Regions from separate parts of the Pseudomonas oryzicola genome, predicted to be linked through region 1. Evidence: predicted binding sites of a transcription regulator. Region 1 holds the regulator's gene; each other region holds the start of a gene.
The links. The regulator FliA, encoded in region 1, starts transcription of late flagellar genes. The targets are predictions, from matches to a motif close to CTAAAGTTTNNNNNNNNNNNGCCGNTAA.
Positions count from the first base shown of each region.

Region 1 (7,922 bases):
GATTCGCTCAGGCGATCGGCGGCGTCCTTGTCCATCAGGCCCTTTTCCACGGCCTTGGCGCGCAGGATGTTGGGGTCCATGCCCTTGCCGTCGTCAGAGATCGACAGCAGGATGTGGTCGCCTTCCTGTTCCGCCGACAATACCACCCGGCCAGTACGCGGCTTGCCTGCAGCCTCACGCTCGTCAGGCATTTCCACGCCATGGTCGACAGCGTTGCGCACCAGGTGCACCAACGGGTCGGCCAGGGCCTCGACCAGGTTCTTGTCGAGGTCGGTTTCTTCACCGACCAGCTCCAGGTTGATCTCTTTCTTCAACTGGCGGGCCAGGTCACGTACCAGGCGCGGGAAGCGGCCGAAGACTTTCTTGATCGGCTGCATGCGGGTTTTCATCACCGCGGTCTGCAGGTCGGCGGTGACCACGTCGAGGTTGGACACGGCCTTGGACATGGCCTCGTCGCCGCTGTTCAGGCCCAGGCGCACCAGGCGGTTACGCACCAGCACCAGTTCGCCGACCATGTTCATGATCTCGTCCAGGCGCGCGGTATCGACCCGCACGGTGGTTTCCGCTTCGCTGGCGCCGTGCTTGTCGGCAGCCGGGGCCGGTGCGCGCGGCGCGGCAGCAGGTTTGCTGGCCGGTGCGGGAGCTGCGGCGGCAGCAGGCTTGGCCACTGGCTGGCTGTCGGCCTTGGGCGCAGCCGGCGCTTGCACCTTGGCCGCGGCCGGGGCTTCGGCAGCGGCTACTTCGCCGCTGAACTTGCCCTTGCCGTGCAACTGGTCAAGCAGCGCCTCGAACTCGTGCTCGCTGATTTCGTCAGCGCTGGTGCCAGGCTCCGCGGCGGCAGGCGCCGAGGCCTTGGCGGCCGGCAAGGCATCAGCCTGGAAGGTGCCCTTGCCATGCAGCTGATCAAGCAGCGATTCGAATTCGGCGTCGGTGATTTCGTCGCTGGCCGCTTCCGGCGCGCTGGCAACCGGTGGCACGGCAAGCTCGGCACTGAACTGGCCTTTGCCGTGCAACTGGTCGAGCAGCGATTCGAACTCGGCGTCGGTGATCTCGTCACCTTCGCCGCTGACGGTCTCGCCCTGCAACTGCTCGTCGGCCGCCGCCTGCGCCTTGACCGCATCGAGCGAATCGAGCAGCTGCTCGAACTCGCTGTCGGTGATGTCCTGCTCCTCGGCGGCAACCTCGACAACCGGCTCCGGCGCTGCAGCAGCAGGCGCTTGGGCTTCTTGCGCAGCGCCCGGCTCGGCCAGGCGCGACAAGGCTGCCAGCAGCTCGGGGGTGGCCGGGGTCACTTCGCTACGCTCGCGCACCTGGCCAAACATGCTGTTGACCGTGTCCAGTGCCTCGAGCACCACGTCCATCAGTTCCGCATCGACCCGGCGCTCACCTTTGCGCAGGATGTCGAATACGTTCTCGGCGATATGGCAGCACTCCACCAGCTCGTTCAGCTGAAGGAAGCCGGCGCCCCCTTTTACAGTGTGGAAACCGCGAAAGATCGCATTGAGCAGGTCGGCATCGTCGGGCCGGCTTTCCAGCTCGACCAGTTGCTCGGACAGTTGCTCAAGAATTTCGCCGGCTTCTACCAGGAAATCCTGGAGGATTTCTTCATCGGCGCCGAAGCTCATCAAAGGTGCTCCTTAAAAACCCAGGCTGGACAGCAGATCATCGACATCGTCCTGACCGGACACGACGTCTTCACGCTTATCGGCATGAATCTGCGGACCTTCACCCCGAGTCGGATGTTTTTCTCGATCTTTTTCTGCACGCAGTTGATCGTGGTCATGCTGGATACCGGCAAAGCGGTCGACCTGGCTGGCCATCAGCACCAGTTTGAGCAGGTTGCTTTCCACTTCGGTCACCAGCGCGGTAACGCGCTTGATCACCTGGCCGGTCAGGTCCTGATAGTCCTGCGCCAGCAGAATGTCGTTGAGGTGGCCGGCGACCTTGCGGTTACCTTCGGCGCTGTGCGTCAGGAAACTGTCAACGCGCTTCACCAGGTCGCGGAACTCCGGCGCAGCCACTTCGCGGCGCATGAAACGTTGCCAGTCGCTGCTCAGGGCTGCGGCCTCGCTGGCCAGGTCATTGAGCACCGGAGTGCTTTCCTCGACCAGGTCCATGGTGCGGTTGGCCGCGCCCTCGGTGAGCCTGACCACGTAGGACAGGCGCTCGGTGGCGTCGGTTATCTGCGACACCTCCTCGGCCTGCGGCATGGTCGGGTCGATCTGGAAACTGACGATGGCACTGTGCAGCTCGCGGGTGAGCTTGCCGACTTCCTGGTACAGGCCACGGTCGCGGGTCTGGTTCAGCTCGTGGATCAGCTGCACCGCCTCGCCGAACCGGCCGTGCTCAAGGCTTGCGACCAGTTCCTGGGCATGCTTCTTCAGGGTCGACTCGAACTCGCCCAAAGACGTTTGTGATGAATCCATGGCGCCCCCCTGACGAGACTCAGCCGTTGACGCGTTCGAAGATCTTCTCGATCTTTTCCTTGAGCACCTGGGCGGTAAACGGCTTGACCACATAGCCATTGACCCCGGCCTGGGCCGCTTCAATGATCTGGTCGCGCTTGGCCTCGGCGGTCACCATCAGTACCGGCATGGCTTTCAGCTTGTCGCTGGCACGCACTTTGCGCAGCAGGTCGATGCCGGACATGCCGGGCATGTTCCAGTCGGTCACCAGGAAATCGTAGTGGCCGTTCTCCAGCATCGGCAGTGCCGTGATGCCGTCATCAGCCTCCTCCGTGTTGGTGAAGCCCAGGTCACGCAACAGGTTCTTGATGATCCGCCGCATCGTCGAAAAGTCGTCAACGATGAGGATTTTCATGTCTTTGTTCAAGTAGACCTCCAAGCAGTCTCTAACGCGCTCGGCCCCGAGCGCGCATTCAATCAATTGGGTACAACGTGGAAAACGACTGCAACGACACCGGGTTCAACGCGCCCGCCATTCTCCCAGGCGGCTGCGCAGGCGCGCGGCACACTGGCTGTGCAACTGGCTGACTCGCGACTCGCTGACCCCAAGCACCTCACCGATTTCCTTGAGGTTCAGCTCTTCGTCGTAGTACAGCGCCAGCACCAGGCGCTCACGCTCCGGCAGGTTGGCGATGGCCTCGGTCAGGGCCGCCTGGAAGCGCTCGTCCTCCAGGCCACGCGCAGGCTCGACCTGACCACTGGCACCATCCTCATGCAGCCCTTCGTGCTCGCCGTCCTGCAGCAGGTCGTCGAAGCTGAACAGGCGGCTGCCCAGGGTATCGTTCAAGATCCCGTAGTAATCATCGAGACTCAACTGGAGTTCGGCAGCAACTTCATGATCTTTAGCGTCACGCCCGGTTCTGGCCTCCACGGCACGCATCGCGTCACTGACCATGCGCGTGTTGCGGTGCACCGAACGTGGCGCCCAGTCACCCTTGCGCACTTCGTCAAGCATGGCGCCGCGAATACGAATGCCAGCGTAAGTTTCAAAGCTGGCGCCCTTGCTGGCATCGTACTTGTTGGCCACTTCCAGCAGGCCGATCATGCCGGCCTGGATCAGGTCCTCGACCTGCACGTTGGCCGGCAGCCGCGCCAACAGGTGATAGGCGATGCGCTTGACCAATGGGGCGTAGCGTTCGATCAGCTCGTACTGCGCGTCTTTCGACGCCCGGCTGTACATCTTGAAACCACTGGCGTTCATAACACAGGTCCCGCGCTGGTGGGTTGCACCAGGCGCTCGACAAAGAATTCCAGGTGACCGCGCGGGTTGGCCGGCAGCGGCCAGCTGTCGACCTTCTGGGCAATCGCCTTGAATGCCAGCGCGCACTTGGAGCGAGGGAAGGCTTCGTAGACGGCGCGCTGCTTCTGCACGGCCTTGCGCACACATTCGTCATAGGGCACGGCGCCCACGTACTGCAGGGCAACGTCGAGGAAGCGGTCGGTGACCTTGGTCAGCTTGGCAAACAGGTTGCGCCCTTCCTGCGGGCTCTGCGCCATGTTGGCCAGCACCCGGAAGCGGTTCATGCCGTAGTCGCGGTTGAGCAGCTTGATCAGGGCGTAGGCATCGGTGATGGACGTGGGTTCGTCACACACCACCAGCAGCACTTCCTGGGCCGCGCGGACGAAGCTGACCACCGAGTCACCGATACCCGCAGCGGTGTCGATCACCAGCACGTCGAGGTTGTCGCCGATTTCGCTGAACGCCTGGATCAAGCCGGCATGCTGGGCCGGGGCCAGGTGCACCATGCTCTGGGTGCCCGAGGCCGCCGGGACGATGCGCACACCGCCAGGGCCCTGCAGCATCACGTCACGCAGCTCGCAGCGCCCCTCGATGACATCGGCCAGGGTCCGTTTGGGCGTAAGGCCGAGCAACACGTCGACATTGGCCAGGCCCAGGTCGGCGTCGAGCAGCATGACCCTGCGGCCAAGCTCGGCCAGCGCCAGAGACAAGTTCACTGAAACGTTAGTCTTGCCGACGCCACCTTTGCCACCGGTCACGGCGATCACCTGTACGGGATGCATGCTACCCATGTCTGTTATTTACCTTGTCTCGCTGGGACTCAGGCCACACGTGGGGCAATTCTGCGTACCCCTTGGCATAGCTACCTTGCACACACTTCATCATCAACCCGCTCGCCGTGGGTTGTGATAGAGATCAGCGAACATGTCGGCCATGGCCTCTTCGCTGGGCTCGTCCTGCTGCTGCACATTGACCGCGCGCGACACCAACTGGTGCCCTCGCGGCAGGTGCAGATCGTCAGGAATGCGCGGCCCATCGGTCAGGTAGGCCACTGGCAGTTCATGACTGATGGCAAGGCTCAGGACATCACCAAGGCTTGCCGTTTCATCGAGTTTGGTCAGGATGCAACCCGCCAGACCGCAGCGCTTGTAGCTGTGGTAGGCGGCGGTCAGCACCTGCTTCTGGCTGGTAGTGGCCAGGACCAGGTAGTTCTTCGCGGCAATGCCGCGCCCGGCCAGGGTTTCCAGTTGCATGCGCAGGGCCGGGTCGCTGGCCTGCAGGCCAGCGGTATCGATCAGCACCACGCGCTTGCGCAGCAGTGGCTCCAGCGCCGCAGCCAGTGACTGGCCAGGGTCGACGTAGGTCACCGGTACGTTGAGGATGCGGCCCAGGGTCTTGAGCTGCTCCTGGGCGCCGATGCGGAAGCTGTCCATGCTCACCAGCGCCAGGTTGTGGGCGCCGTACTTGAGTACGTAACGGGCGGCCAGCTTGGCCAAGGTGGTGGTCTTGCCCATGCCGGCAGGGCCGACCATGGCGATCACTCCACCCTCTTCGATCGGTTCGATCTCGGGAATCTCGATCATCCGCGCCAGGTGGGCCAGCAACATGCGCCAGGCCTGGCGTGGCTCGTCGATTTCGGCGGTCAGGTCGAGCAGCTCACGGGCGATCGGGCCAGACAGGCCGATGCGCTGCAGGCGGCGCCAGAGCGTGGCCTGCTGCGGCTTGCTGCCCTGCAGCTGGTTCCAGGCCAACGAGCCGAGCTGCACTTCCAGCAGCTCGCGCAGGCCAGACAGCTCGGAGCGCATGGCATCGACCAGGCGCGCATCGACCGGCGCCGCAGCCGGGGCTGCAGGCGCAGGCGCGGGGGCGTCGACGTGCGGTTCGATCAACGGTTCGGCGGCGGTCAGCGGCTGCCCGGCGAACAATTGCCGGTTGTTGTCGCTGCTATCCGGGCGGTGATCCAGCTCGGCGCGGGCAGTGGCGATGCGCGTATGGGTCTTGCGCAGCTCTTCTTCCAGCTCGGCATTGGGCACACGCGGGGCCAGGGCGGACAGCTTGTAGTCCAGCGCGGCCGTCAGTTCGACACCTCCGGCGATGCGGCGGTTGCCGATGATGGCGGCATCAGCGCCCAGCTCATCACGGACCAGCTTCATGGCCTGACGCATATCGGCGGCGAAAAATCGCTTAACTTGCATTATCCACTACCTCAGCCGTTAGGGCCCACGGTGGCAACGATGGTGACTTGCTTGTTGTCCGGTATTTCCTGATACGCCAGAACATGCAAATTCGGTACAGCCAGGCGACCGAAACGCGACAGCATGGCGCGGATCGGGCCGGCAACCAGGAGGATGGCCGGCTGGCCCTGCATTTCCTGGCGCTGGGCCGCTTCGATCAGCGAACGCTGCAGCTTCTCGGCCATGCTCGGTTCCAGAAGAACACCGTCTTCCTGACCTTGCCCGGCCCTTTGCAGACTATTGAGCAAAATCTGTTCCAACCTTGGCTCCAGAGTAATCACTGGCAGCTCCGACTCAACGCCGACAATGCTTTGCACGATGGCGCGACACAATCCGACGCGCACCGCCGCCACCAGCGCGGCGGTATCTTGACTCTTGCTGGCGTTGTTGGCGATCGCCTCGGCAATACTGCGAATATCGCGCACCGGCACCTGCTCCGACAACAGCGCTTGCAGCACTTTCAGCAGGCCCGACAAGGAAATGACACCCGGCACCAGTTCTTCGGCAAGTTTAGGCGAAGCCTTGGCCAGCACCTGCAGCAATTGCTGGACCTCTTCGTGGCCGATCAGCTCGTGGCAGTGCTTCTGCAGGATCTGGTTGAGGTGGGTAGCCACCACGGTACTGGCATCGACCACGGTATAGCCCAGCGACTGCGCCTGGGCGCGCTGGCCGACGTCGATCCACACCGCTTCCAGGCCAAACGCCGGGTCGCGCGCGGCGATGCCGTTGAGGGTACCGAACACCTGGCCCGGGTTGATGGCCAGCTCGCGGTCCGGGTAGATCTCCGCCTCGGCCAGGATCACCCCCATCAGGGTCAGGCGATAGGCGCTGGGCTGCAGGTCGAGGTTGTCACGGATGTGCACGGTGGGCATGAGGAAGCCCAGGTCTTGCGAGAGCTTCTTGCGCACGCCCTTGATCCGCGCCAGCAACTGGCCACCCTGGTTGCGGTCGACCAGCGGAATCAGCCGGTAGCCGACCTCCAGGCCGATCATGTCGATGGGCGTGACGTCGTCCCAGCCCAGCTCCTTGGTTTCCTGCGCACGCTGTGGCGAAGGCAGCAGGTCCTGCTGGCGCTGGGCTTCTCTCTGCGCCTCGAGCTTGGCCTTCTGTTGTTTCTTCCACACCAGGTAGGCGCCACCGCCGGCCAGCAGGCCGAGGCTGAGGAAGGCGATATGCGGCATGCCCGGCACCAGGCCCATGACGATCATCAGCGCCCCGGACACCGCCAGGGCCTTGGGCGAATCGAACATCTGCCGGTTGATCAGCTTGCCCATGTCCTCGGAGCCCGAGGCGCGGGTGACCATGATGGCGGCGGCGGTAGACAGCAGCAGTGACGGCAACTGCGCCACCAAACCGTCACCAATGGTCAGCAAGGCGTACACCTTGCCGGCATCACCGAAGCTCATGCCGTGCTGCAGCATGCCGATCAGCATGCCGCCGATCAGGTTGATGAACAGGATCAGCAGGCCGGCGATGGCGTCACCGCGAACGAATTTGCTGGCACCGTCCATCGAGCCGTAGAACTCGGCCTCCTGGGCCACCTCGGCACGGCGGTGCTTGGCCTGGGCCTGGTCGATCAGGCCGGCGTTGAGGTCGGCATCGATGGCCATCTGCTTGCCGGGCATGGCATCGAGGGTGAATCGCGCGCTCACTTCCGAGATTCGCCCGGCACCCTTGGTCACCACCACGAAGTTGATGATCATGAGGATGGCGAACACCACGGCGCCGACCACATAGTTACCGCCGATCACCACCTCGCCGAAGGCCTGGATCACCTTGCCGGCAGCGCCGTGGCCCTCCTGGCCGTGCAGCATCACCACGCGGGTGGAGGCCACGTTCAGGGCCAGGCGCAGCAGCGTGGCCACCAGCAGGATGGTGGGGAACGCGGCGAAGTCGAGCGGGCGCAAGGCGTACACGCACACCAGCAGCACCACGATCGACAGGGCGATGTTGAAGGTGAAGAACACGTCGAGCAGGAACGGC
Region 1 covers NZ_JABWRZ020000001.1:1,802,111-1,810,032, reverse strand. Annotated here, with positions in the region: gene HU760_RS08215 (chemotaxis protein CheA) at 1-1,625, opposite strand, end outside; gene HU760_RS08210 (protein phosphatase CheZ) at 1,638-2,426, opposite strand; gene HU760_RS08205 (chemotaxis response regulator CheY) at 2,446-2,820, opposite strand; gene fliA (RNA polymerase sigma factor FliA) at 2,926-3,666, opposite strand; gene fleN (flagellar synthesis regulator FleN) at 3,663-4,505, opposite strand; gene flhF (flagellar biosynthesis GTPase FlhF) at 4,590-5,900, opposite strand; gene flhA (flagellar biosynthesis protein FlhA) at 5,912-7,922, opposite strand, start outside.

Region 2 (7,922 bases), 1.1 Mb from region 1:
TTTGCATGCAGGGGCTCCTCGTATAGGCGTTCATAGTAGCGTAGTGGCCAGGGCACGCCCATTCACGGCACGCAGGCCAGCGAATTGATCCGCTGCCTGGCGTGCTAAACTGCCTGCCGTTTTCCACCCGCCCCACCACGCACGGAACCTTCATGGCCAAACGCCAGCTCAACCGCCGCCAGAACTGGCGCATCGAAAAAATCCAGAACGAGCGCGCCGCGCGTGCGGCCAAACGCGAGCAGCACGTGCTGCAGGAACTGGAGGGTGGCGACCTGGGGCCGGAGCAGCTGGGCCTGGTGATCGCGCACTTCGGTGTGCAGGTAGAAGTGGAGGCTCAGGACGGCGAAGCCGCAGGCCAGGTGTTCCGCTGCCACCTGCGCGCCAACCTGCCGGCATTGGTCACCGGCGACCGCGTGGTCTGGCGCGCGGGCAACCAGGGCATCGGCGTGATCGTCGCGCAGATGCCGCGCAGCACCGAGCTGTGCCGGCCGAACAACCACGGCCAGCTGAAGCCGGTGGCAGCCAACGTCGACCTGATCGTGATCGTCTTCGCTCCGGCTCCCGAACCGCATCCCAACTTGATCGACCGTTACCTGGTCGCGGCGGAACACGCCGGCATTCGCCCGCTGTTGCTGCTGAACAAGGCCGACCTGATCGATGACCAGAACGGCCCGGGCCTGCATGCGTTGCTGGAGGTCTACCGCGATCTGGGCTACCCGCTGCTGGAAGTATCGGCGCACCATGGGGACGGCATGCAACGCCTGCAGCAGATGCTCGACGGCCACATCAGCGTGTTCGTCGGCCAGTCGGGGGTCGGCAAGTCCTCGCTGGTGAACAGCCTGCTGCCGGACGCCGGCACCCGCGTCGGCGATCTGTCGGAATGGTCTGGCCAGGGTACCCACACCACTACTACCGCGCGGCTGTACCACTTCCCTAATGGCGGTGACCTGATCGACTCACCGGGCATCCGCGAATTCGGCCTTGGCCACGTCAGCCGCAGCGATGTGGAAGATGGCTTCATCGAGTTCCGCGACCTGTTCGGTACCTGCCGCTTCCGCGACTGCAAGCACGACCGTGAACCGGGTTGCGCACTGCTCAAGGCGCTGGACGAAGGACGCATCAAGCAGCAACGAATGAACAGCTACCGCTCGATCATCGCCAGCCTGCCGGAAGACAGTTACTGAAGCACACGCCTGCAGAAGCGGCCTTGTGTCGCGAAAGGGCCGTAACGCGGCCCCGGCAATATTGGCACTTTTGCTGATATCCGGGGCCGCTGCGCGCCCCTTTCGCGACACGAGGCCGCTTCTACAGGGGGCTGCGCAGGCATGGAGGGCTTACTGCTCCTTGGCCTCATCCATCTTCAGCGTTCCTTCCTCGAAGATGTTCAGCTTCTGGCGCAGTTCGCGCGGCTGCATGGGGGCTTGCTCGGTCGCATCGGACGCAGGCGGTGCGGCCGGAGTGGCCGGTGCGGCAGCCGGTTTTTCCGGGGTACCCTGTTCACCTTCAATGTCGCGCTGGGCCTTTTTGGTCAGCACGATGATGTCGATGCGGCGGTTGACCGGGTTGAACGGGTTGTTGCGGTCGAACAGCGACGACGAGGCATAACCCACCACCCGCGCCACCTGGCCATCCGGATAGCCACCGGCCACCAGCGCACGACGTGCGGCGTTGGCCCGGTTGGCCGACAGCTCCCAGTTGCCGAACTCACCACTGCCTGCATACGGCTTGGCATCGGTGTGGCCGCTGATGCTGATCTTGTTCGGTACAGCCTTGATGGTGTCGGCCATGGCCAGCAGGATGTCTTCGAAGTACGGCTGCAGGCGTGCGCTGCCAATGTCGAACATTGGCCGGTTCTCGGCATCCATGATCTGGATGCGCAGGCCATCCTGGGTGATCTCGAACAGGATCTGGTCCTTGAACTTCTGCAGCTGCGGGTTTTCCTCGACCTTGTTCTGCAGCTCCTGCAGCAACAACTCCAGGCGCTCGCGCTCGACCTGCTCGGCCATGGTCTCGACCTGGTCCTTGTCCAGCTGGATGCTGGTATCAGGCGTCGGCTCGGACTTGGCTTCAGGGTTGATGGTCTTTTCCGGCGCCAGCTGCGGCGAACCACCCAGGTCGATGATGTACGGCGTACCGCTTTCCGAGAAGCCGATCGGGTCCTTGAAGTAGCCGGCGATGGCGATCTTCTGTTCCGGTGTGGCCGTGGACAACAGCCACAGCACCAGGAAGAACGCCATCATCGCCGTGGCGAAGTCGGCAAAGGCGATTTTCCAGGCGCCGCCGTGATGGCCGCCGCCATAGCGCTTGACGCGCTTGACGATGATGGGCTGATTGTTCTCCATGACTCAGCGACCGCGAACCGCTTGTTCCAGTTCGGCAAAGCTTGGGCGGTGCTTGGGGTACAGCACCTTGCGCCCGAATTCCACCGCCAGCGAAGGCGGCATGCCCGAGGCCGAGGCCACCAGCGAAGCCTTGATCGATTCGTAGAGGTTCAGTTCTTCCTTGGCATCGTGCTCCAGGCATTTGGCCAGCGGCCCGAAGAAGCCGTAGGCCGCCAGGATACCGAAGAAGGTACCGACCAGCGCCGCACCCACATGGAGGCCGATGGAGGCCTGGTCACCATCGCCGAGCGAGGCCATGGTCACCACGATACCCAGTACTGCCGCGACGATACCGAACCCTGGCATGCCGTCGGCGATGCCGGTCACGGCGTGGGACGGGTGCTCCAGCTCTTCCTTCATGCTCAGCAGCTCCATGTCGAACAGGCCTTCGAGCTCGTGCGGGGCCATGTTGCCGGTGGACATGATGCGCAGGTAGTCGCAGATGAACGCGGTCATGCGCTCGTCGGCCAGCACTGTCGGGTACTTGGCGAAGATCGGGCTGGCTGCGGCGTCCTCGATGTCGGCCTCGATGGCCATCATGCCTTCACGACGGCTCTTGTTGAGGATCTCGTACACCAGGCCCAGCACTTCCAGGTAGAAGGCATGGCTGAAGCGCGAGCCGAACATCTTCATCGACTTCTTGATGACGTGCATGGTCATGTGGCCAGGGTTGGCCTGCAGGAATGCACCGAAGGCCGCACCGCCGATGATCAGTACTTCGAACGGCTGGATCAGTGCCGCGATCTTGCCGTGGGAGAGTACGTATCCGCCGAGCACGCTCGCGAATACGACGATGATGCCGATAATTTTAGCCATAGGTTCAAAGCACTTGCTGTCGTGGTCAGGGGAAGAGACGGGAGCCTGAAAACTCTTCTTCTACTTATCGGCAGAACTGCGCCAGACTATAGCCACTCATTGCGAAAAGCCAGTTCGGACTGATGTCAAAATGACAATTGAAACCAAGGTGCCCGCTCAGGCCCCGCGTACGCTAGAGGCCTGGGTAAAGCTGCTCGAGAGTATTCGCATCCCCGTGCCGAAGCACAGCTACGACCGGGTCATGGCCGCCATCCACGATAGCCGCCGCTCGCTGCGCGATATCGCCGAACTGATGCAGGATAGCCCGGCCCTGGTGCTGTCGGTGATGCGCGAAGCCAATCACCCCACCAATGCCAGCCTGGCCGAACCGGCCGAAAGCCTGGAAATCGCTCTCAACCGCCTGGGCCTGGAGCGCAGCGAACAGCTGCTCAAGCGCCTGCCTGCGGTGCCCGTCGAAGAGATCCCACCGGTACTGTGCCAGTTCCAGCTGATCAGCCAGCACGCTTCGCAGCAGGCCAGCGGCCTGTTCGCCAGCCGCCTGGCACGACTGTGGCAGGAAATCCACTGGGGCAGCCTGCTGTTCCTGTCGCCACTCTGGCCGCTGGCGCTGGCCTACCCGAAGCTGCTCGACACCTGGGAACTGCGGGTTATCCACAAGGGCGAAGACGCCGCCCATGTCGAGCAAGAGCTGTTTGGCGTGCGCATCATGACGCTGTGCCAGGCCATGGCAGAGTTCTGGCGCCTGCCACAATGGGTAACCCAGGGTTATCGCCTGCTGCTGGATGAGCGCGACCAACTGGCCCAGGTACTTGCCATCGCTCGCGACCCGGACCTGCTCAGCCAACAACATCGCCTGGACGCCGAGCCTGGCCTGCGCCGCTGGTTCAACCAACCGGCCAACACCGTGCTGCTGGCCAACAACCTGGCCCTGGCGGCACAGGTGGGCTGGGACAACCCGCACCTGCTGCGCTGGCAACTGTTGACCGCGCTGTACCTGCAGACCTCGCTGGAAGACGTCCAGCAGCAGGTGCACCAGCAGGCTGCGGCGAGTGCGCGCCGCCACGCCCAGCACGCCCTGTTCCACCCGGCAGAAGCACTGATCTGGCCTTGGCAGCAGCGCCGTCCGCACCCCGACATGCTGGCACCGCCCCCACCCAGCAACGACGAGCTGACGCGCTGGCGCAAGCTGTGCCAGCACCTGCTGGCCCAGCCCAGCCCATTCACCAACAGCGTGCACCTGGCCACCCAGGCCCTCGAAGCCCTGCTGGCCTGTGGCATGCAGCGCGTCCTGCTGCTGAGCCTGGACAAGGCCAGCGACCATCTGCGCGTGCAGCAGTTCGCCGGCCTGCCCAAGGAGGCCGGGGCCCTTACCCTGCAGGTATCGCAAAACAAACTGCTGCAAAAGCTCCTGGCCCAGGCCGGCCAATTGCGCATCACCCCGGAAAACCACAGCCAGTTCTCGGCGCTGCTGCCGGCCCCGCTGCGGGCGTTGTTCAGCAGCGAGCACGCACTGCTACGCTCGTTGGCGGTCAACGATCAGGTGCTGATGCTGGTGGTGGCCGACCAGGGCAGCCGACCATTGGCCGATGTCAGCGTGCAAGCTTTCGGCAAGACTGCACAATGCACCGAGCGGGCTTTGTCGGTATTCGCCAACCGCAAGGCCTGAGCCTTGCGCTACAATCGCCCCTCTTTCCACACTGGAGACCGTGGATGACTGACTTTTCCGGCCTGCCGTTGGTGATAGAAGCCGCAGACCTGCTGCCACGCCTGGATTCGCCTCAGCTGATTCTGGTCGACCTGAGCAGCAGCAACCGCTATGTCAGCGGGCATATCCCCGGCGCACGCTTCGTCGAAGGCAAGCGCACCCAGCTCGGCCAGCCGCCTGCGCCCGGCTTGCTGCCGGCCCAGGCCGATCTGGAGAAGCTGTTCAGTGAACTCGGCCACCGCGAGGATGCGGTGTATGTGGTGTACGACGATGAAGGTGGCGGCTGGGCCGGGCGCTTCATCTGGCTGCTCGATGTGATCGGCCACAAGCGCTATCACTACCTGAACGGCGGCATCCAGGCCTGGCCGGCCGACAAGCTCTCCACCGAAGCGCCTGCCAGTGCCAATACCCCCGTGCAGCTGCGCATCGACACGGCACCCACAGCCACCCGAGAGTACCTGCAAAGCCGCCTGGGCGCGGAAGATCTGGTCATCTGGGATGCTCGTGGCCCGCAGGAATTCCGCGGCGAGAAAGTACTGGCAGCCAGGGGCGGCCACATTCCCGGCGCGATCAACTTCGAGTGGACGTCCGGCATGGACCTCAATGACCACCTGCGCATCCGCACGGACATCGCCGAAGTCCTGCAGAAACTGGGGATCACTCCTGACAAGGAAGTCATTACCCACTGCCAATCCCACCGTCGCTCCGGTTTCACCTACCTGGTGGCCAAGGCCCTCGGCTATCCACGGGTCAAGGCCTACGCCGGCTCGTGGAGCGAATGGGGCAACCACCCGGACACGCCTGTAGAAGTTTAAGGAACCTGCATGAAATCCCGTTTGTTCATCATCAGCCAGTACCTGCTGCCGCACCATCTGCTGTCGCGTCTGGCCGGCTGCATCGCCGAATGCCGCGTACGCTGGTTCAAGAATGCCTTTACCGCCTGGTTCGCCAAGCGCTACCAGGTGAACATGGCCGAAGCCCTGGTCGAAGATCTGAGCGCCTATGAGCACTTCAATGCATTCTTCACCCGCGCCCTGAAACCAGGCGCGCGCCCGCTGGATGAAACCCCGGGCGCCATCCTGTGCCCCGCTGACGGTGCCGTCAGCCAGCTTGGCCCGATCGAGCACGGCCGCATCTTCCAGGCCAAGGGCCACGGTTTCAGCGCGCAGGAACTCCTGGGCGGCGACCCGGCGATGGCTGCGCCATTCATGGGCGGCGAGTTCGCCACCATCTACCTGTCGCCCAAGGACTACCATCGCGTGCACATGCCGCTGGCCGGTACCCTGCGCGAAATGGTCTACGTGCCGGGCCGCCTGTTCTCGGTCAACCAGACCACCGCCGAGAACGTGCCCGAGCTGTTCGCCCGCAATGAACGCGTGGTGTGCCTGTTCGATACCGAGCGCGGCCCGATGGCCGTGGTGCTGGTGGGTGCGATGATCGTTGCCTCGATCGAAACCGTGTGGGCCGGGCTGGTAACGCCGCCCAAGCGCGAGCTGAAGACCTTCCGTTACGACGAAGCCAGCCGCGCGCCGATCCACCTGGAGAAAGGCGCCGAGCTGGGCCGCTTCAAGCTGGGCTCGACCGCTATCGTGCTGTTCGGGCCAGAGCAGGTGAAATGGGCCGAGACACTGGGGGCCGGCTCTGCAGTACGCATGGGGCAACAGTTGGCGATGCCTGTGCAGGCTTGATTCAAGCTGCATGAAAAAGGCCCTGCACGAGCAGGGCCTTTTTATTGGGGCCGCTGTGCGCCCCCAAGGTTCCGATCAGCCGCGCGCGTCGCGGTCACGCACGCCCAGCAGGTACAACACCCCATCCAGCCCCAGGGTGGAAATCGCCTGCTTGGCCGACTGGCGCACCAGCGGCTTGGCGCGGAACGCCACGCCCAGGCCAGCCAGCGACAGCATCGGCAGGTCGTTGGCGCCATCGCCCACGGCAATGGTCTGCTCCAGCTCCAGGCCTTCTTCGCTGGCCAGCTTCTGCAGCAGCTCGGCCTTGCGCTGGGCATCGACGATCGGTTCCACGGCCACGCCAGTCACCTTGCCATCGACCACTTCCAGCTCGTTGGCGAACACGTAATCGATACCCAGGCGCGCCTGCACCTGGCGCGCAAAGTAAGTGAAACCGCCGGACAGGATCGCGGTCTTGTAACCAAGGCGCTTGAGCTCGGCAAACAGGTTCTCGGCACCCTCGGTCAGGCGCAGCGACGCGCCGATCTCGTCCAATACCCCCACATCCAGGCCCTTGAGCAGCGCCATGCGCTCTTTGAAGCTGGCACGGAAATCCAGCTCGCCACGCATCGCGCGCTCGGTGATGGCCGCCACCTGCTCGCCGACCCCGGCAGCCTTGGCCAGTTCGTCGATGACTTCGGCTTCGATCAGCGTCGAGTCCATGTCGAACACCGCCAGGCGGCGGTTGCGGCGGAACAGGTCGTCCTTCTGGAAGGCGATATCGATACTCAGTTCTTCGGCCAGGGCGAAGAAATCGGCACGCAGGGCCTGGCCATCGCTCGGCACTCCACGCACGGAAATCTCGATGGCCGCCTTGCCCTTGCCGGTCTGGGCATCCAGCGCCACACGGGCCGACAGGCGCTCGATACGCTCGATGGTCAGGCCGTACTGGCTGATCACCGCACTCACCCGCTGCAGTTGTTCGGGGGTGATCTTGCGACTGAGCAGGGTGACGATGTGACGCGCCTCGCCCTGGCCGTCGGCCCAGTGCTGGTAGTCCGCCTCGGAAATCGGCGTGTAGCGGGCCTGCAGGTTCAGTTCGTGGGCCTTTGCCTGCACGCTTTGCAGCAGGGCGGTAGCCACTTCGTTGTCCGGGATATCGACCAGGATGCCGAACGACAGGGTGCCGTGCATGACGGCCAGGCCGATGTCGAGGATACTCACACCGCCCTGCAGCAGGACGCCGGTGATGGCCGCAGTGAGACCGGGACGGTCCTCACCGGTGATGTTGATCAGGACGATTTCGCGCACAACCTGGCTCCGACTTCGATGAAAAATGCGCATTCTACCGAT
Region 2 covers NZ_JABWRZ020000001.1:742,584-750,505, reverse strand. Annotated here, with positions in the region: gene orn (oligoribonuclease) at 1-7, opposite strand, end outside; gene rsgA (small ribosomal subunit biogenesis GTPase RsgA) at 153-1,184, shown strand; gene motB (flagellar motor protein MotB) at 1,335-2,342, opposite strand; gene motA (flagellar motor stator protein MotA) at 2,346-3,197, opposite strand; gene HU760_RS03330 (HDOD domain-containing protein) at 3,328-4,863, shown strand; gene HU760_RS03325 (rhodanese-like domain-containing protein) at 4,908-5,717, shown strand; gene asd (archaetidylserine decarboxylase) at 5,727-6,590, shown strand; gene serB (phosphoserine phosphatase SerB) at 6,666-7,880, opposite strand.
Region 2: the regulator FliA is predicted to act here: its motif matches at 3,262-3,289, upstream of motA (flagellar motor stator protein MotA).

Region 3 (7,922 bases), 420 kb from region 1:
CGGGGCGGGCGCCTGGTTGTGGTGGACCCGCGCCGCAGCGAAACAGCAGCGATGGCCGACAGCCATCTGTTCATCCGCCCAGGCGGGGACGCGGCGCTGTTGTGTGGCTTGCTCAACACCCTGTTCGAAGAAGGCCTGGCGCGCGGCTCGCATTTGCCGGTCGCAGGCCTGCAGCAGGTGCGCGAAGCGATCGCGCCGTTCAATGCCGAGGCCATGAGCGCGCACTGTGGCATTGCCGCAGCAGACATTCGCCAGTTGGCTCGGGATTTCGCGGCGGCCGACAAGGCGGTGTGTTACGGCCGCATGGGCGTTTCGACTCAGGCGTTCGGCACCCTCTGTCATTGGCTGGTGCAGTTGATCAACCTGGTGACCGGCAATCTCGACCGTGAAGGCGGTGCGTTGTGCACCGAGCCTGCCGTCGACCTGGTGGCGAGCACCTCCGGTGGCCATTTCAACGCCTGGCAGAGTCGCGTGTCGGGCTTGCCCGAATACGGCGGCGAGTTGCCCGTGGCAGCCCTGGCCGAAGAAATGCTGACACCCGGCGATGGGCAGGTGCGCGCCCTGGTGACGGTAGCCGGCAACCCGGTGCTGTCCACGCCTAACGGCCGCCAGCTGGATGCGGCACTTGAAGGGCTGGAGTTCATGCTCTGCATCGACCTGTACATCAACGAGACGACCCGCCATGCCGATCTGATCCTGCCTTCCACCTCGGCGCTGGAAAACGATCATTACGACACCACGTTCAATCTGCTGGCGGTGCGCAACGTGACCCGTTTCAACCGGGCAATCCTGGCAAAACCGGAGGGGGCGTTGCACGACTGGGAGATCTTCGTCGGCCTGGCCCAGGCGTTTGCCAGGCGCGCCGGGCTTGAATTGAAACCGACCCAGACGCCGGCGCAGCTGATTGACCTGGCTTTGCGCAAGGGGCCCTATGGCGAAGCGACGCCCTGGCAGCTTTCGCTGGCAACACTGGACCAGCACCCGCATGGCCTGGACCTGGGGCCGTTGCGTGCCAACCTTGCAGCGCGCCTGGCGACCACCAGCAAGGCGGTCGAAGCAGCACCGCCTGTGCTGCTGGATGACCTGCATCGCCTGGCGCAACAGCCCGCACCGACAGCGGGCGAACTGCTGCTGATCGGCCGCCGTCACGTGCGCAGCAACAACTCGTGGATGCACAACTTCCACCGCCTGGTGAAGGGCAAGCCGCGCCATCAACTGCTGATGCATCCACAGGACCTGCAGCAGCGGCAATTGCAGGATGGCCAGCGAGTACGTATTCGTTCGCGCACTGGCACGCTGGAGGTTGAAGTTCAGGCTTGTGACGACATCATGCCGGGTGTAGTCAGCCTGCCCCATGGCTTTGGCCATGCGCGGCATGGCGTGCAGCTGCAGGTAGCCCGGGCGCAACCAGGCGTGAGCGCAAACGACCTCACCGACGAGCACCTGCGTGACCGGGTTTCCGGCAATGCAGCGCTCAATGGCGTACCCGTGCAGATCGAGGCCGCGTAGGGAACGGTAAGGCCGAGCATGCTGCTCGGCTTTCCGTTACAATGCCTCACCGTGCCGACGATCGCGTCGGAAAGTTCAGCCGAGGTGCTACATGGATATCATCGAAACGATCAAAGAGCAGATTGCCAACAACACCATTCTGCTTTACATGAAAGGCTCGCCGAATGCCCCGCAGTGTGGCTTCTCTGCGCGTGCATCGCAGGCCGTGATGGGTTGTGGCGAGAAGTTCGCCTACGTCGACATCCTGCAGAACCCGGAAATTCGCGCCAACCTGCCAAAATATGCCAACTGGCCGACTTTCCCGCAGCTGTGGGTAGCCGGTGAGCTGGTTGGCGGTAGCGACATCATGCTGGAAATGTTCGAGAAGGGCGAGCTGCAGGCCCTGATCAAGGACGCGGCTGCCAAGGCCAAGGCTTCTGAAGCCTGATTTTCCGGCAAGCATGAAAAAACCCGCTGAGTGCGGGTTTTTTCATGCGCCGGATATTTATTCTTCGCCCATCTGCGACTGCAGGTAGTTTTCGATACCGACCTTGTCGATGAGCCCCAGCTGGGTTTCCAGCCAGTCGATGTGTTCTTCCTCGGCTTCGAGGATGTCTTCGAGGATGTCACGCGAGCCGAAGTCGCCAGCGGTTTCGCAGTGGGCGATGGCTGCCTTGAGGTCGACCAGGCCTTTCTGTTCGATCTTCAGGTCGCATTCGAGCATTTCTTTGGTGTGCTCGCCGATCAGCAGCTTGCCCAGGTCCTGGACGTTGGGGATGCCTTCGAGGAAGAGAATACGCTTGATCAGTTTGTCAGCGTGCTTCATCTCGTCGATGGATTCCTTGTACTCGTGCTTGCCGAGTTTGTTCAGGCCCCAATCTTCGTACATGCGCGCGTGCAGGAAGTACTGGTTGATCGCGACCAGCTCGTTTCCGAGGATCTTGTTGAGATGCTGGATGACGCTTACGTCGCCTTTCATGTCGGGTTCCTGCCCTGTAGAAGTGTGCCAATACCCTGAAGTTTGAGCCTGATACCCAGGTGTGTCAAACCTAAGTTATTGAATAATAAATGAAAATTAATAGGAATAAGAATGTTTGTGAACCGCGTTGGAACGCTAACTTATTGAAATTCGGGCATAAAAAAACCGGACACAAGGTCCGGTTCTTTGCATTCTGGGTTTCAGGCGGCGGTAAATTCTACCGGGTAGGGCAGGGCTGCCTGGCTGACCTGAAGCTCGGTCAGGGTCTCGCGAACAACCTGCTTGGCCACGCAGGCGCATTTGCCACACTGGCTGGCGACGTTGGTCGCGGCGCGCACTTCCTTGTAACTGCAGCATCCTTCATAGATCGCATCGCGGATCTGTCCGTCGGTAACGCCGACACAAAGACACACATACATAGAGGCTGACCATCGTTGCTGGGCTCGATGGTGTGGAGCTTAATGTTAATGAGAATGCTTGTCAAAAGACTTTCTGGAAGGGCCATGCTTGAGCGACCGGCGGTTGCTTCGTCGTTGGAGTCGGCCTGTCACCAGAAGCCGTGTATGATGGATGGCCTTTGTTGGATGTCGGGCAGCCTGTCTGGCCCGGCAAACGGTTTTTCACCCTCATCAGGAGATTACAATGAGCGTACTCGTTGGTAAGAAAGCCCCCGATTTCACCGTTCCGGCCGTGCTGGGCAATGGCGAGATCGTCGACAGCTTCAACCTGGCTTCGGCCATCAAGGGCAAGTACGGCCTGGTGTTCTTCTACCCGCTGGACTTCACCTTCGTCTGCCCGTCCGAGCTGATCGCCCTGGACAACCGCATCCCTGATTTCCAGGCGCGCAACGTTGAAGTGATCGGTGTTTCGATCGACTCGCACTTCACCCACAACGCCTGGCGTAACACTCCGGTCAACAACGGCGGTATCGGTCAGGTCAAGTACACCCTGGCTGCCGACATGACCCACGAAATCTGCAAAGCCTACGACGTCGAGTCCGAAGGCGGCGTGGCCTTCCGTGGCGCCTTCCTGATCGACACCAACGGTGTTGTCCGTTCGCAGATCATCAACGACCTGCCACTGGGCCGTAACATGGACGAGCTGCTGCGCCTGGTCGACGCCCTGCAGTTCCACGAAGAGCACGGCGAAGTCTGCCCTGCCAACTGGAAGAAAGGCGACAAAGGCATGAACGCTTCGCCAGAAGGCGTTGCTGCCTACCTGAGCGAGAACGCTGGCAAGCTGTAATTGCCACGCGCATGAAAAAACCGGCCCTGGTGGCCGGTTTTTTTTTGCCGTGCTGTACCGGCCTCTTCGTAGGGCCGGCCGCGAATACGACCTCGGATCAATCGTTGAAGTCGCGCCAGCCGCCCATTTCCTTCCAGCGGTTGACGATGCCGCAGAACAGCTCGGCGGTCTTCTCGGTGTCATAACGGGCCGAGTGCGCCTCACGCCCGTCAAAGTCGATGTCGGCGCTCTGGCAGGCGCGCGCCAGTACGGTCTGGCCATAGGCCAGGCCCGCCAGGGTAGCGGTGTCGAAGCTGGAGAATGGGTGGAACGGGTTGCGCTTGAGGTCGTTGCGCATCACTGCTGCATTGAGGAAGCCAAGGTCGAAGCTGCTGTTATGGCCTACCAGAATCGCCCGCTTGCAGCCATTGGCCTTGAGCGCCTTGCGTACGCCGCGGAAGATGTCGGTCAGCGCGCTCTCCTCGCTCACCGCCATGCGCAGCGGGTGATCCAGCTTGATGCCGGTGAACTCCAGTGCGGCCGGCTCGATGTTGGCGCCTTCAAAGGGCTCAACACGGTGGAAGTAGGTGTGCTCTGGGAACAGGAAACCCTTTTCGTCCATGCCGATTGTGACTGCGGCAATTTCCAGCAGGGCGTCGGTGGCGCTGTTGAAACCACCGGTTTCAACGTCCACCACGACTGGCAGGTAGCCACGGAAGCGTTCGGCCATCGGGTGACGCGAACCGCTGCCGCCCTGGGTATCGAGGTCGTCTTCGTAGAGGTCTTCGCTCACGCGTTTTCCTCCAGCAGGCGCCAGCGCAGTTTTTCGCCGGCGCGCAGCGGGACTACGGTCTGCTCGCCAAACGGCAGGCTGTCCGGGGCGGTCCATTCTTCGCGAACCAGGGTAATGGTGTCGGTGTTCGCCGGCAGGCCATAGAAGGCCGGGCCGTGCAGGCTGGCGAAGCCTTCCAGCTTGTCCAGCGCATTACGTTGCTCGAACGCTTCGGCGTACATCTCGATGGCCGCGTAGGCGGTGTAGCAACCGGCGCAACCGCAGGCGGCTTCCTTGGCGTGGCGGGCGTGCGGGGCCGAGTCGGTACCCAGGAAGAACTTCGGGTTGCCGCTGGTGGCCGCGTCCAGCAGCGCCACCTGGTGGGTGTTGCGCTTGAGGATCGGCAGGCAGTAGAAGTGCGGGCGAATGCCGCCAACCAGCATGTGGTTGCGGTTGTACAGCAGGTGTTGCGCGGTGATGGTGGCGCCGACGTTGGCCGGGGCCTCGCTGACGAACTGGGCGGCATCGCTGGTGGTGATGTGCTCGAACACCACTTTCAGTGTCGGGAAGCGCTCGACCACACGGCGCATGTGCTCGTCGATGAAGCGCTTCTCGCGGTCGAACACGTCGATCTCGCTGCGCGTCACTTCGCCGTGCACCAACAGTGGCATGCCGACTTCTGCCAGCGCCTCGAGGGCCGGGAAGATATTGTCGATGCTGGTCACGCCCGAGTCGGAGTTGGTAGTAGCACCGGCCGGGTACAGCTTGGCGGCATACACGAAGCCGCTGGCCTTGGCCGCGCGGATGTCCTCGGGGCTGGTGCGGTCGGTGAGGTACAGCACCATCAGCGGCTCGAAGCGGCTGCCGGCCGGCCGGGCGGCGAGGATGCGCTCGCGGTAGGCGCCGGCCTCGGCGGCATTGCGAACCGGTGGAACCAGGTTGGGCATGATGATGGCACGGGCGAAGGTACGCGCCACGTCGCCAACGGTGTGGGGCAGGACGGCACCATCGCGCAGATGGATGTGCCAGTCGTCGGGACGCAGGAGGGTCAGGCGATCGGACATTGGGGATTCCAGGCGGGTCGAACTCAAGCCCCAATGCTACCGGAAAACCCTGGGTGGAGCACGGCTATCAAGTTTTCCGGCTGGTGTCCGATAGCCTGCAGGTAAGCCGTCAGAATTTGTGGAGCCGCCCGTGCGCCAGCGTTACCTAGCCCTATTGACCCTGTTCGCCAGTCTGCCGGCCGGCGCGCTGACCTTCCAGACGCGCATGGAGAATATTGCCTGGAAGGTCGAGGGTGACCAGTTCGAATGCCGGCTGGTGCAGCCGATCGACGGCTTTGGCAGTGGTGAGTTCGTCCGCCGTGCCGGCGAGCAGCCGGTGTTCCAGCTGCGCTCGGACAGCAACGCACTGGGCGCCGGTACTGCTAGCTTGCTGGCAGCCGCCGCACCGTGGCAACCCGGGCGCAGCGACATCAATCTGGGCAGCGTGCGCATGGCCCGCACTGGCGTGTTGTTCAGCTCGTCGCAGGGCCAGGCCAGTCGGCTGATCAATGGCCTGCTCGACGGCCGCAGTACCGTGGTGCGCAATTATGCCGGCGAGGCGGGCAGGCCGATGGAAGTGCGGGTGCTGCCGGTCAGTTTTGCCAAGGCCTACAGTGACTACCAGGCCTGTGCCGGCAAGTTGCTGCCGATGAACTATGACCAGGTGCGCCAGACCCAGGTAGGCTTCCCTGGCGGCGGTTTCGAACTGGATCAATCGGCCAAGGCGCGGCTGGATGTGATTCTCGACTACATGAAGGCCGACCCGACAGTGAACCATGTCGAGCTCAACGGCCACTCGGACAATAGCGGTAACCGCCTGACCAACCGCGACATGTCGCGCCGCCGCGCACTGGCGGTGGCCGATTACCTCAAGGCTCATGGCGTGCCGGAAGAGCAGATTGTGGTGCGCTTCCATGGCGAGCGCTACCCGCTGGCGAAGAACAACAGCGCGGCGAACCGGGCGCGGAATCGCCGGGTGAACATCGAGCTGGACAAGGTGGCGGTGGTTGAGAAACCAGCGGAAAAGGTGGTTGAGCAGGCGGCGCCGGCTCCAGCCAGTCCGGCTGCTACTGCGCCGGTTTCGGGGGCGCCGGCGACGAAGGCGCCCTGAGGTCGGATTGGCCGCCGGAGGGCATGCCGGCGCTGACCATGGCAAGGCATGCACCTTGGCACCCTGATCCTGTTTTGACCCTTGCGCTTCAGGGTTCTGATACCGTCTTGGGCATCTATCCTGCACCCCTGATCTGATTCCCATCGCATACCCGTCGCCCTTCCGACAGTTCCTGTCGCTTTGTCGTCAGAAGCTGTCGCCCCACTGTAAATTTATCTGCAACGCCGTTAGAATCAACGCCTTTCCGTACAACCCGTGGAGTGATGGCATGGCGGACGTAAAAAAGGTCGTACTGGCGTATTCCGGCGGCCTTGATACTTCGGTGATTCTCAAATGGCTGCAGGATACCTACAACTGCGAAGTGGTGACCTTCACCGCTGACCTGGGTCAAGGCGAAGAGGTCGAGCCGGCTCGCGCCAAGGCCCAGGCAATGGGCGTTAAAGAGATCTACATCGACGACCTGCGCGAAGAGTTCGTGCGCGATTTCGTGTTCCCGATGTTCCGCGCCAACACCGTCTACGAAGGCGAGTACCTGCTGGGTACCTCCATCGCACGTCCGCTGATCGCCAAGCGCCTGATCGAAATTGCCAACGAAACCGGTGCTGACGCCATTTCCCACGGCGCAACCGGCAAGGGTAACGACCAGGTGCGTTTCGAGCTGGGTGCCTACGCCCTGAAACCAGGTGTCAAGGTCATCGCCCCATGGCGTGAGTGGGACCTGCTGTCCCGCGAAAAGCTGATGGACTATGCCGAGAAGCACGGTATTCCGATCGAACGTCACGGCAAGAAGAAATCGCCGTACTCGATGGACGCCAACCTGCTGCACATCTCCTACGAAGGCGGTGTCCTGGAAGATACCTGGACCGAGCACGAAGAAGACATGTGGCGCTGGAGCGTCTCGCCTGAGAATGCCCCGGACCAGGCGACCTACATCGAGCTGACCTACCGCAACGGTGACATCGTTGCCATCGACGGTGTCGAGAAAACCCCGGCTACCGTGCTGGCCGACCTGAACCGTATTGGTGGTGCCAACGGCATCGGCCGCCTCGACATCGTCGAGAACCGTTACGTCGGCATGAAGTCGCGTGGTTGCTACGAAACCCCTGGCGGCACCATCATGCTCAAGGCTCACCGTGCCATCGAGTCGATCACCCTGGACCGTGAAGTCGCTCACCTCAAGGATGAGCTGATGCCGAAGTACGCCAGCCTGATCTACACCGGCTACTGGTGGAGCCCGGAGCGTCTGATGCTGCAGCAGATGATCGACGCTTCGCAGGTCAACGTGAACGGCGTGGTGCGCCTGAA
Region 3 covers NZ_JABWRZ020000001.1:1,381,946-1,389,867, forward strand. Annotated here, with positions in the region: gene HU760_RS06260 (molybdopterin-dependent oxidoreductase) at 1-1,509, shown strand, start outside; gene grxD (Grx4 family monothiol glutaredoxin) at 1,601-1,936, shown strand; gene bfr (bacterioferritin) at 1,994-2,467, opposite strand; gene HU760_RS06275 (bacterioferritin-associated ferredoxin) at 2,668-2,886, opposite strand; gene HU760_RS06280 (peroxiredoxin) at 3,110-3,712, shown strand; gene rnt (ribonuclease T) at 3,810-4,421, opposite strand; gene pyrC (dihydroorotase) at 4,481-5,527, opposite strand; gene HU760_RS06295 (flagellar protein MotY) at 5,658-6,617, shown strand; gene HU760_RS06300 (argininosuccinate synthase) at 6,886-7,922, shown strand, end outside.
Region 3: the regulator FliA is predicted to act here: its motif matches at 5,594-5,621, upstream of HU760_RS06295 (flagellar protein MotY).